One region of the Pseudomonas anguilliseptica genome, then DNA from elsewhere that is predicted to be linked to it. Evidence: riboswitches for the same ligand, from Rfam matches in the RefSeq annotation. Region 1 holds a riboswitch; each other region holds the start of a gene.
The links. A riboswitch is a leader RNA that binds a small molecule or an ion and turns the genes downstream of it on or off. The one in region 1 is predicted to bind cobalamin.
Positions count from the first base shown of each region.

Region 2: another riboswitch for cobalamin. It lies ahead of BLW24_RS07330 (TonB-dependent receptor); the one in region 1 lies ahead of cobO (cob(I)yrinic acid a,c-diamide adenosyltransferase).
Region 3: another riboswitch for cobalamin. It lies ahead of BLW24_RS13410 (energy-coupling factor ABC transporter permease); the one in region 1 lies ahead of cobO (cob(I)yrinic acid a,c-diamide adenosyltransferase).

Region 1 is NZ_FNSC01000001.1:4,525,936-4,529,202, forward strand. Features, by position in the region: gene BLW24_RS22040 (cobyrinic acid a,c-diamide synthase CobB) at 1-1,063, opposite strand, end outside; gene cobO (cob(I)yrinic acid a,c-diamide adenosyltransferase) at 1,060-1,671, opposite strand; cobalamin riboswitch at 1,782-2,023, opposite strand; gene BLW24_RS22050 (MliC family protein) at 2,091-2,657, opposite strand; gene BLW24_RS22055 (IS5 family transposase) at 2,820-3,267, opposite strand, start outside.
Region 2 is NZ_FNSC01000001.1:1,496,751-1,500,017, reverse strand. Features, by position in the region: gene BLW24_RS07335 ((2Fe-2S) ferredoxin domain-containing protein) at 22-738, shown strand; cobalamin riboswitch at 899-1,103, shown strand; gene BLW24_RS07330 (TonB-dependent receptor) at 1,405-3,267, shown strand, end outside.
Region 3 is NZ_FNSC01000001.1:2,763,808-2,767,074, forward strand. Features, by position in the region: gene BLW24_RS13400 (acyl-CoA dehydrogenase family protein) at 1-629, shown strand, start outside; gene BLW24_RS13405 (PaaI family thioesterase) at 639-1,094, shown strand; cobalamin riboswitch at 1,127-1,330, shown strand; gene BLW24_RS13410 (energy-coupling factor ABC transporter permease) at 1,386-2,066, shown strand; gene BLW24_RS13415 (hypothetical protein) at 2,071-2,811, opposite strand; gene BLW24_RS13420 (DUF3703 domain-containing protein) at 2,920-3,246, shown strand.

The sequences.
Region 1 (3,267 bases):
GCGGTTGCAGGGTGGCTTCGCCGCTTAGCAAGCCAAGCATTTGCCCACTGACGCCCTGTTTATCGGTCAGTTTGTCGAGCAGATAGAGCATCCCGCCGCACTCGGCATGGATCGGTTTTCCGGCAGCATGGTGCGCGCGAATCGATTCGGCCATGGGCTGGTTGGTTTCAAGTGCGGCCAGGTGCAGCTCCGGGTAGCCGCCAGGCAGATAGAGGCTGTCGATATCGGGCAGTTGCTGATCGCTGAGCGGCGAAAAGAACGCCAATTCAGCACCCAGTTCGCCCAGCAAATCGAGGTTGGCCTGATAGAGAAAGGCAAAGGCGCTGTCGCGCGCCACGCCGATCCGCACGCCCTTAAGCAACGGCGCGGGCCTTACCTGCTCAGGCGCGGCGAAGCTGACCGGCGGCGGCAGGCTGGTATCGGCACTGGCGGCCAAGGCATCGGCGGCGGCGTCCAGGCGCGCATCCAGGTCGGCCAGCTCCCCCGCCTGCACCAGACCCAGATGGCGGCTTGGCAAACCAACTTCGGCGCTGCGCGGCAGCGCGCCGTACCAGCGGATCGAGGCTGGCAGAGCATCACGCAGAATCTCGCCATGCCGCGCACTGCCAACCCGATTACCGAGCACCCCGGAGAACGGCAAATCGGGCTGGAACGTTGCCAGGCCATGGGCCATGGCGCCGAAGGTCTGCGCCATGGCCGAACCGTCGATTACCGCCAGCACCGGCACGCCAAAGTGCCGGGCCAGGTCGGCCGCAGAGGGCGTGCCATCGAACAGCCCCATCACCCCTTCGATCAGAATCAGATCGGCCTCACCTGCCGCCTCCCAGAGCAGACGACGACTCTCGGCTTCGCCGACCATCCACAGGTCAAGCTGATACACCGGCGCACCGCTGGCGCGGGCGAGAATCATCGGGTCGAGAAAGTCCGGGCCGCACTTGAACACCCGCACGCGCTTGCCTTGGCGTGCATGCAAACGCGCCAAGGCAGCGGTTACCGTGGTTTTACCCTGGCCGGAAGCGGGAGCTGCGATCAATAAGGCGGGGCAAGAGCGGGCGCTGCTCAAAACTCCACTCCCTTTTGTGCTTTAACCCCGGCTTTGAACGCATGCTTGACCAGGCTCATTTCGGTGACGGTATCCGCTGCCTCGACCATCCCAGGCAGCGCGCCACGACCGGTCACCACCACATGCTGCAGCAGCGGACGCGCTTCAATATCGGCGAGCACCGCGTCGAGTTCCAGGTAGCCATATTTCAGCGCGATATTCAGCTCATCGAGCACCACCAGACCGATGGCCGGGTCATTCAGCAGCTGCGCCGCCACCGCCCAGGCCTCATGGGCCTTATCGATATCGCGCTGACGATCCTGAGTCTCCCAGGTAAAGCCCTCACCCATTACGTGATAACTGACTTCATCGGGAAAACGGCGGAAGAAGCTTTCCTCGCCGGTGCTGGCCGCGCCCTTGATAAATTGCACCACGCCGACCTTGAGGCCATGGCCCAAGGCACGCGCGACCATGCCGAAAGCGCTGCTGCTCTTGCCCTTGCCATTGCCGCTGTGCACCAGCAGCAGGCCGTATTCGTCCTGGGCCTGGGCAATCTTTTCATCGATCAGGGCTTTCTTGCGGGCCATGCGCGCCTTGTGCCGGGCGTCACGCTCAATCGATTCAGTCATCGCACTGCTCCACCGCCACAGGGCGATCTGGCTGGAAAAAGCATGCGAGGACAGGGAAAGCGCGGGGCCACGCACAGCGCAAACCACACGCCAGCCATCGCCCTCCGCGATGCCGTGGACTGCAACAGGCCGGTCTCCGGGCTTGTGAGCGAACCTTGAGGTTCTCAGAACCTAGCAGGCTCTATGCCGCGCCTTCCCATGCTTGAGCACAGTGGCACTTGCGGCGTTTGACTCACTTACCGTTGCGGGGGCAGCGTCGGAATAGCGGGCGTTCACACGCACAGCGCACCGACTTCCCAGTTTCACCCCACACACGCACAGCGTTCGGGGCACCTGTTACAAGGCGCGAAGGGTAGAGAGTTCGCGATTAAGCGTCAAACGAATGCGCCATTTAGCGCAGACGGCTTAAGCCACCAGGGTTACTTGGCCTGACACTTCATCTCGGGCGAGCCATAGCCCCACACCACGGTCGCCTCACTCTGGTGCTCCCAGAATGATTCATTGCGCCCCTGATATTTACTGCCGCTGGCTGCAGGCTGCTGATACATCAACGACACGCTGTCAGCAAACTCGGCCAGCAGGGTCCCAGGCTCGGTGGGGTAGTAGGTGACGATGACTTCCTTGGCTGGCAGGCCATCGCATTGAAAATGCACCGGACCGGTCCCTTTCAGTAACGCGTAGCGCGCCTGCAGTTCGGCAATCCGCAGGCGATAGCTCTCGGCTACGCACTGCTCACGGTCAGCGGCCTTCCAGCAGTCATTGCGGCCTTTTATCCAACCTCGCTGCTCAGCCTTGAGTACGGGAGGATGCTGGTTTGCGGCCTTGGCCGAAGCCTGCTGATAAATATCCGACATTTTCTGATCAAGTTCGGCCAGAGCAGGCGTCTGACAAATCAGCGCCTCGATACTGCCAGCCTCTACCTTGGTGCAGCTGAACGATGGCTCAGCCGCCTGCAGGGTCGCTAACGGCAGGCCGAGCAGAGCCAAAAGGGCAAAACGCTTAGGGATGGTCTGAAGTAGCCATGTATTTCTGGCTGACTTCAGCCCCGCCGATTTTGAAAGCGGCAAATCGATCAAAAACGATCAGATTACCCATTCATTTCTGTGTTTTTAGCCGCCGCGAGTAGCTCGCGGCAGCCATTTCCCGCATTACAGGCGCACCTCTCCTGCATTGGTCAGTAAATGTCGGCGTGCCATCCACAGGTTCGACAGCGCGAACAGCGTCACCAGTTGCGCCGTGTTCTTGGCCAAGCCACGGAAGCGTGTCTTTACATAACTGAACTGACGCTTGAGCACCCGGAACGGGTGCTCAACCTTGGCGCGCACCTGGGCCTTGGCCTTCTCGATCTTGCGTTTGGCTTTGTACAGCGGGCTGCTCTTACCCAGCTTCTTATAGGTGCTGCGGCGGGCAGCAACCTGCCAGATCACCTCGCGCCCATCATGTTCGGGGCGCTTTTCGACACCGGTATAACCCGCATCGGCGCACACCACGTTTTCCTCGCCGTGCAGCAACTTGTCGACCTGAGTGACATCCGCCACGTTGGCCGCCGTGCCTACCACGCTGTGTACCAGCCCCGACTCGTCATCCACGCCAATG
Region 2 (3,267 bases), 3.0 Mb from region 1:
CGCCCCGCTTTGGAGGCCGCCATGACCACGTCCGTTTCCCCCTACGCCCGCATTCTGTTTGTCGGCCCTGAGCTTGCCGAGGGCTCGTTTACCGAGCTGCTGCGCCGCCGTCTGGCTGAGCTGCGCGGGGAAGCGGCGCTGGCCGATATAGTCGACACCAGTGAAAGCTATGCGCCGCTCTGGCAGCGCGTGGCCGAGGGCGAGCGGCCGCTGCTGGTGATCGATCTGGAGCCTGCGAGCAGCAGCCCGCACCTCGATTGGCTGCGCAGTGAACTAAGCCGGCAGGCCAATCCTGAGCAGCTGTTTGTCGTCAGTGCCATCGGCCAGGCCGACGGCTTGCCGGTGGAGGTCGCCTGCGCACTGATCGAACGCCCCGAGCTGCACCTGCCCTGTGTCGGTGTGGCCGCCGTGCCGGGGCATCACGCCTGGTCGCAGATTCCGCCTCACGCCCAGCGCCTGCTGCTGTGCAACGGCCCGCGCTGCACCCGGCGCGGTGCGTTGGACCTGTGGAAAACTCTGCGTCAGCGCCTCAAGGCCGCCGGCAAACTGGAGTGCGAGGGCGGGGTGCATATCACCCGTACACAGTGCCAGTTCCCCTGTGATCTGGGCCCGACCGCTAGCCTCTACCCGGCCGGCGAGTGGTTCCGCGTGCGCGATGAAGCCGAGCTGATCCGCCTGGTCGATGAGCGTCTGGTGGCCGGCCGCGCCGTGCCTGAGCTGCGGATTGATAAGGGCTGAGTGTGGGAGGGGCTTTAGCCGCGACTACAGCCGCTCGATCACTTATCAGAAGTCGCCGCTAAAGCGGAATGCCGCCCAGCGCCTCCCACAGATGTAACCCTCGCCCTTGAGCGGCTGGCCTTGTCGAGCTGATGCCTTGACTTGTGCCGGCGCGGATGGTCATATCCGCGCCGTTTCAGGTGTCTCACGCCGCCGTGCGTGAGGTTAAACGGGAAGTCGGTGCGCCCTTTGGGCCAGTCCGACGCTGCCCCCGCAACGGTAAGCGAGCGACGTCATCACGATGCCACTGTGCAGTTTCTGCATGGGAAGGCGATGACGTCATGACCCTCGTAAGCCCGGAGACCGGCCTGATTCTTAGAACCTGTTTACGATCTGCTGCGCGTCGGCCATCCGGCGTTAGAAATGACCTCGGGCTGCTCATTTACAACCAGTAAACTCCGCGCCCTTGGTCATTTCTGCCTTGTCTGGCTCTAGCTCGCGAGATCGTAAACAGGTTCTTAGGGTTATCTAGCCGCTGCGTTTAGCACGCAGCGGCAACTCCCAACTGTTTGGCAACCCGCGGTGGGCGGGCGTTGACGCCGATCGTGGGTGCCTGTGCGCCCGTGTTTTGCTGTTGCGCGTTTCCATCGGGATTGCCGTGCCTATCCCTTTTGCGATGGAAGCATCATGGCGCGCTATCCCCTGTCTCAACTCTCTGTTTCCCTTGCCCTGTGCCTGGTCGGTACGGCTGTGGCGGGCGAGTCCCCGGTCAATCTGCCGGCCACGACCGTGCAGGTCAAGGTTGCTGCGGAGGGCGAAAGCGATCTGCATACGCCCACCAGCAGCGGTTCGCGCCTGGGCCTGACGGCTCTGCAAACCCCGGCCAGCACCAGCAGCCTGAGCGGCGCGCAGGTGCGCGGGCGCAACAACCTCAGCGTACAGGACGCGGTCACCCGCACCCCTGGCATCAGCAGCATCGGCAGCCCCGGCAATGGCGGCACCGCACTGTCGGCGCGCGGCTTTACCGGGCACAGCGCGACCATGCAGCTGTACGACGGCACCCGCCAGTATGTCGGGGCCGGCACCGTGACCTTCCCGGTCGACACCTGGTCGGTGGAGCGCGTTGACGTGCTGCGCGGCCCTGCCTCGGTGCTCTACGGTGAAGGCGCGACCGGCGCGGTGATCAACGTGGTGCCGAAAAAGCCGTTTAGCGGCGCCATCAGCAACCAGCTGCGTATCGGCTACGGCAGCGACGACCGTCGCCAGGCCGCGCTGGACAGCGGTGGCTCGCTCAGCGATGCGTTGAGCTACCGCCTCAACCTCAATCAGCAGGCCAGCAATGGCTGGGTCGATGACGGCGAGTCGCAGAGCCAGGCGCTCAGCGCCGCCCTGCGCTGGGATGCCAGCGATGCGCTGAGTTTTACCCTGTCCCATGATCAGGGCGATCAGGACCCGCAGCGCTACCTGGGCACGCCGCTGGTCGCGGGCAAGTATCGCGAGAGCCTGCGCGAGCGCAATTACAACGTCGATAACGCCGAGGTTCGCTACAACGATCAGATCACCCGACTGGTCAGCGACTGGCGGATCAATGACGCCCTGACCGCCAGTAACCAGCTCTACTACATCAAGACCCAGCGCTACTGGCGCAATGCCGAGTCCTACCGCTGGCAGCCGGGCGATCAGGTCAAGCGCAGCGACTTCTACGAGATCAAGCACACCCAGGAGCAGGTCGGCGATCGCCAGACCTTCACCCTGGAACACGCCCTGTTCGGCCTGGATAGTCGCACCGTGGTGGGCGTGGATTACAACCGCATCCACTTCGCCCGTCAGCACGATTTTTCCAGCAGCTTCACTGACACGGTGCCGCTTGCCGGCAGCGGTGGCGGCCAGTATCAGAGCACCGATCCGCTGGGTTATGGCCCGCGCGAGCGCAACCTGGCGCGGCAGTTCTCGCTGTTCGCAGAGAACCGCACCCAGCTGACCGACCGCCTGTCGCTGGTCAGCGGTGTGCGCCGCGATCAGGTGCATATCCAGCGCGACAACCTGCTGGCCGACAGCAGTGCCGACCGCAGCCTGACGGGCGATAACTGGCGCGCCGGGTTGGTCTTCGAGGTTACGCCAGAGCTGTCGCTGTACGGCCAGTACGCCACCAGCACCGAGGGCGTGAGCAACCTGCTGACGCTCAATCCGACGCAGCAGCAGTTCGACCTGAGCGAGGCCAAGCAGACCGAGATCGGCCTCAAGCAGGCGTTCTGGAATGGCCAGGGCGAATGGACGCTGGCCGCTTACCATATCGTCAAGGAGAAGCTGCTCAGCCGTGCCACCCCGACCGCGCCGACCGAGCAGATCGGCCAGCAGTCATCCGACGGTCTGGAAGCTACTCTGGAACTGGCGCTGGGGCAGGGTTGGCAGGTGTCGGCCAACGCCGCGTTGGTGCGTGCCGAGTACGACGACTTCCGCGAGGCCGGTGGTGACCGCAGCGGCAATCGGCCGACCAACGTGCCACGGCGCACCGCCAACCTGTGGTTGAGCAAGGCGCTGAGCGAGCAG
Region 3 (3,267 bases), 1.8 Mb from region 1:
TGCAGAACGTACTGGCTGACCTGGCCCTGGAAAGCGAAGCGGCGCTGGCGCTGACCATGCGCATGGGCAAGGCGCTGGATAACCCGCACGATGAGCAGGAAGACAAGTTCGCTCGCCTGGTCACCGCCGTGGGCAAGTATTGGATCTGCAAACGCGCGCCGGCCATGATCAACGAGGCTGCCGAGTGCATGGGCGGTGCCGGGTATGTCGAGGACACCATCCTCCCAAGGCTGTACCGCGAAGCACCGGTCAACTCGACCTGGGAAGGTTCGGGCAACGTGCAGTGCCTGGACGTGCTGCGCGCGCTGTCCAAGGAGCCGGGCGTGCTTGATGCGCTGTTCCATGAGCTCGGCGACGGTCACGGCGATGCGCTGCTGAAAGCCCATATTGCGCAACTGCAGGCAGATTTCCGTGACACCGCCGATATCCAGTACCGCGCCCGTCAGCTCACCGAAGATGTGGCTCTGGCGCTGCAGGCCAAACTGCTGCTGGAAGCCGGCAATGCCGAGGTCTCCGATGCCTTTATCGCCAGTCGTCTGGGTGGTCAGGGCGGGCGGGTCTACGGCACCCTGCCGCGTGGGGTGAATGTCGAAGCGCTGGTGGCGCGCAGTACGCCGCACCTGATCTGAGGCCTGAACATGCACGGCAGTCTGTTTGAGCGGTTGAAGGTCTGGCTGACCGGCGATATTGCGGCGGATTACGGTATCTCCCAGCTGCAGGCCGCAGCCGGGGTGGCGAGCTTCAGCAGTCAGCCGCCGGCCGTGCACTTCAATCCGCTTGGCGGTGTGCATGGCGGCTATACCGCCACGCTGTTCGATGCGGCGTTGGGGTTGGCGGTGTATTCGCAGGCCAGTGCCTCGGAGGTCTACGTGACCGCCAGCCTGCAGGCGAATTACCTGCGCCCGATTGGCCTTGCGGCTTTGCCGCTACGTACTGAAGCCTGCGTGCAGCAGCGCGAAGGGCGAGAGGTCGCGGTGCAGGCCACGCTGCACGATGCTCAGGGGCTGCTGTGCGCCACTGCCAATGGCGTCTTCACCTGCTTGCGTCATACGGCGTCAGGCGCTACCCAGTCCGTTGGTTTGCCTGCGCGGTAAACGTCGGGCTCTGTCATTTCTCGCGGCCGCCGGGTAAGGTGGCCGCCGATGGTTCCAGCCCGTGTGATGCGGCTGGATGAAAAGGGAACAGGGTGAAGCGCACGTCGCCAATGCCCTGGCTGCCCCCGCAACTGTAAACGGCGAGCGAAGCCCAGATGCCACTGACTGCAAGGTCGGGAAGGCGGGCGCAGTGTCAAGCCGTGAGCCAGGAGACCTGCCATCGAAGCCGGGCGCTTATGCCCATCCCCTCAATCCGGATCATCGCGCGGTGGGCGCGGTACAGGAATCTCTATGCACATCGAACCAGAAGTCGTTACTGGCGCCAAAATCTTCCTCGGCTATGCAACCGCCGCAGGTGCCTTTGGCCTTTGCGCCAAGCTTGCGCTCGACAGCGTGCGTGACAATGGCGGCGCTGCCGCCCTGGCATTACGCAGCGTGCTGACCACTGCTCTGGTGTTCTGCTTCTTTGAAGTATTTCCGCACCACGCGGTCGGGGTTTCCGAGGTGCATCTGATCCTCGGTTCGACCCTGCTGCTGCTGTTCGGCGCCGGTGCTACGGCTGTTGGTCTGGCGCTCGGCCTGCTCCTGCAGGGGCTGCTGTTCGCTCAGTTCGACCTGCCGCAATACGGCATGAACGTCACTACGCTGCTGGTGCCGCTGTGGGCTATCAGTGTGCTGGCCAAGCGCATTATCGCGCCGGGTACTGCCTATGTGGACCTCTCCTACAAGCAGGCGCTGGCGCTGTCGACGGCCTATCAGGGCGGCATCGTCGCCTGGGTCGGCTTCTGGGCGTTCTACGGCAACGGCTTCTCCGGCGAGAACCTGGCGGCCGTGGGCAGTTTTGGCCTGGCCTATATGAGCGTGATCCTGATCGAGCCGCTGGTCGATCTGGGTGTGTTGGCCGCTGCCAAGGCGCTGTCCGCGTATAGCCGTGGGCCGTTGTTCAACTCGCGCCTGCATCAACCGGCCTGATTGATTACTGGCGACGCTGCCAGATCAGCTTGCCGGTATTGCTCTCAGTGACCAGGTACTGGTCACTGAAGCGATAGTAGGCAGCGGGCTGATAGTCACTGCGGCCTTGCCTCTGCACTTCCAACAGGCCGTTGTTACTCTGCCAACGGCCGCTGTATTGCAGCTCGCCAGGGCTGTCGTAGTTCCAGTCGGCGCCACCTGCCACGCTGCGTGTCCATTGTGAAACGCTGCCGTCGCCCTGCAGTTGCAGAATCATCTGAGTGGTCATAGAGGCGAAATTGGCGCCGCCGCTGTTGATGATCTTCTCGTGTACCCAAGTGCCGATCAGTGCCGGATCGCGTGTGGCGCTGCTGCTTGGGTTGCTTGCTTGAGCGGCTACTGCACTCAAGTTCTGCCGGTGGAACAGCGCCTTGCGTTCCAGGGTTGCCCCAGTCGTCGGGTTGCGTGCGGCAATATGAGCGTTAAGCATGCCATTGGCGTAAGTGGCATTCATATTGGCAATCAGCTGCCCGGACTGCGCTTCGCTGATCTGCGCGCTGAGCAACTGGCCGTCAAAGCTGCCGCTGATCTGCAGGCGCAACCTGCCACCTTCCACATACTCCCCCGTGACCTGTTTGCCCTGGCTGCGCAGGTGCATTTCGGCTGGCTGGCCATCCAGCGTGGTCAGGTAATGGCCATCCAGGCGATCTGCCAGCAGAAAACTGGGTAACAGACAGAGCACAAGGGTGAGCAGGGCGCGCGGCATGAGCGTTCCTTAGGCAATTGGCCGACAGAAGATTAGCAACGGATGCTTGGCCTGGGGGCCGCCCCGCACTTGCAGACTGCGACGCAGCTTGAAAATAGGAGCGTTGCCATGACCCGTGAACAAGCCTTCTGGCAGGAATACCAACTGGCCCGCGCCCTGCGCGGCACTGATCCTGCTGCCGAGCTGCGCCATCTGGAGCGGGCGCATATTCTCGGTCAGCGCTATTTCAGCGAACACCTGCGCAGCCATCTATGGATGTTCGCTTGGGCCTGGCGCCAGCGAGACTGGTCCGAGGGGCTGGCACAACTGCTGCGCATCCCCGGTAGCCTGGGGTCGCTGCTGGGGTTTTATCCCCTAGGTAATCCGGGTGCCCGGCGCGTCGGCCCGCTGACCCCACAGGCTGTGCCCGAGGATCTCAAGACGTTGCTCAAGTAGCCTGCGCGGATAACGTCGCGC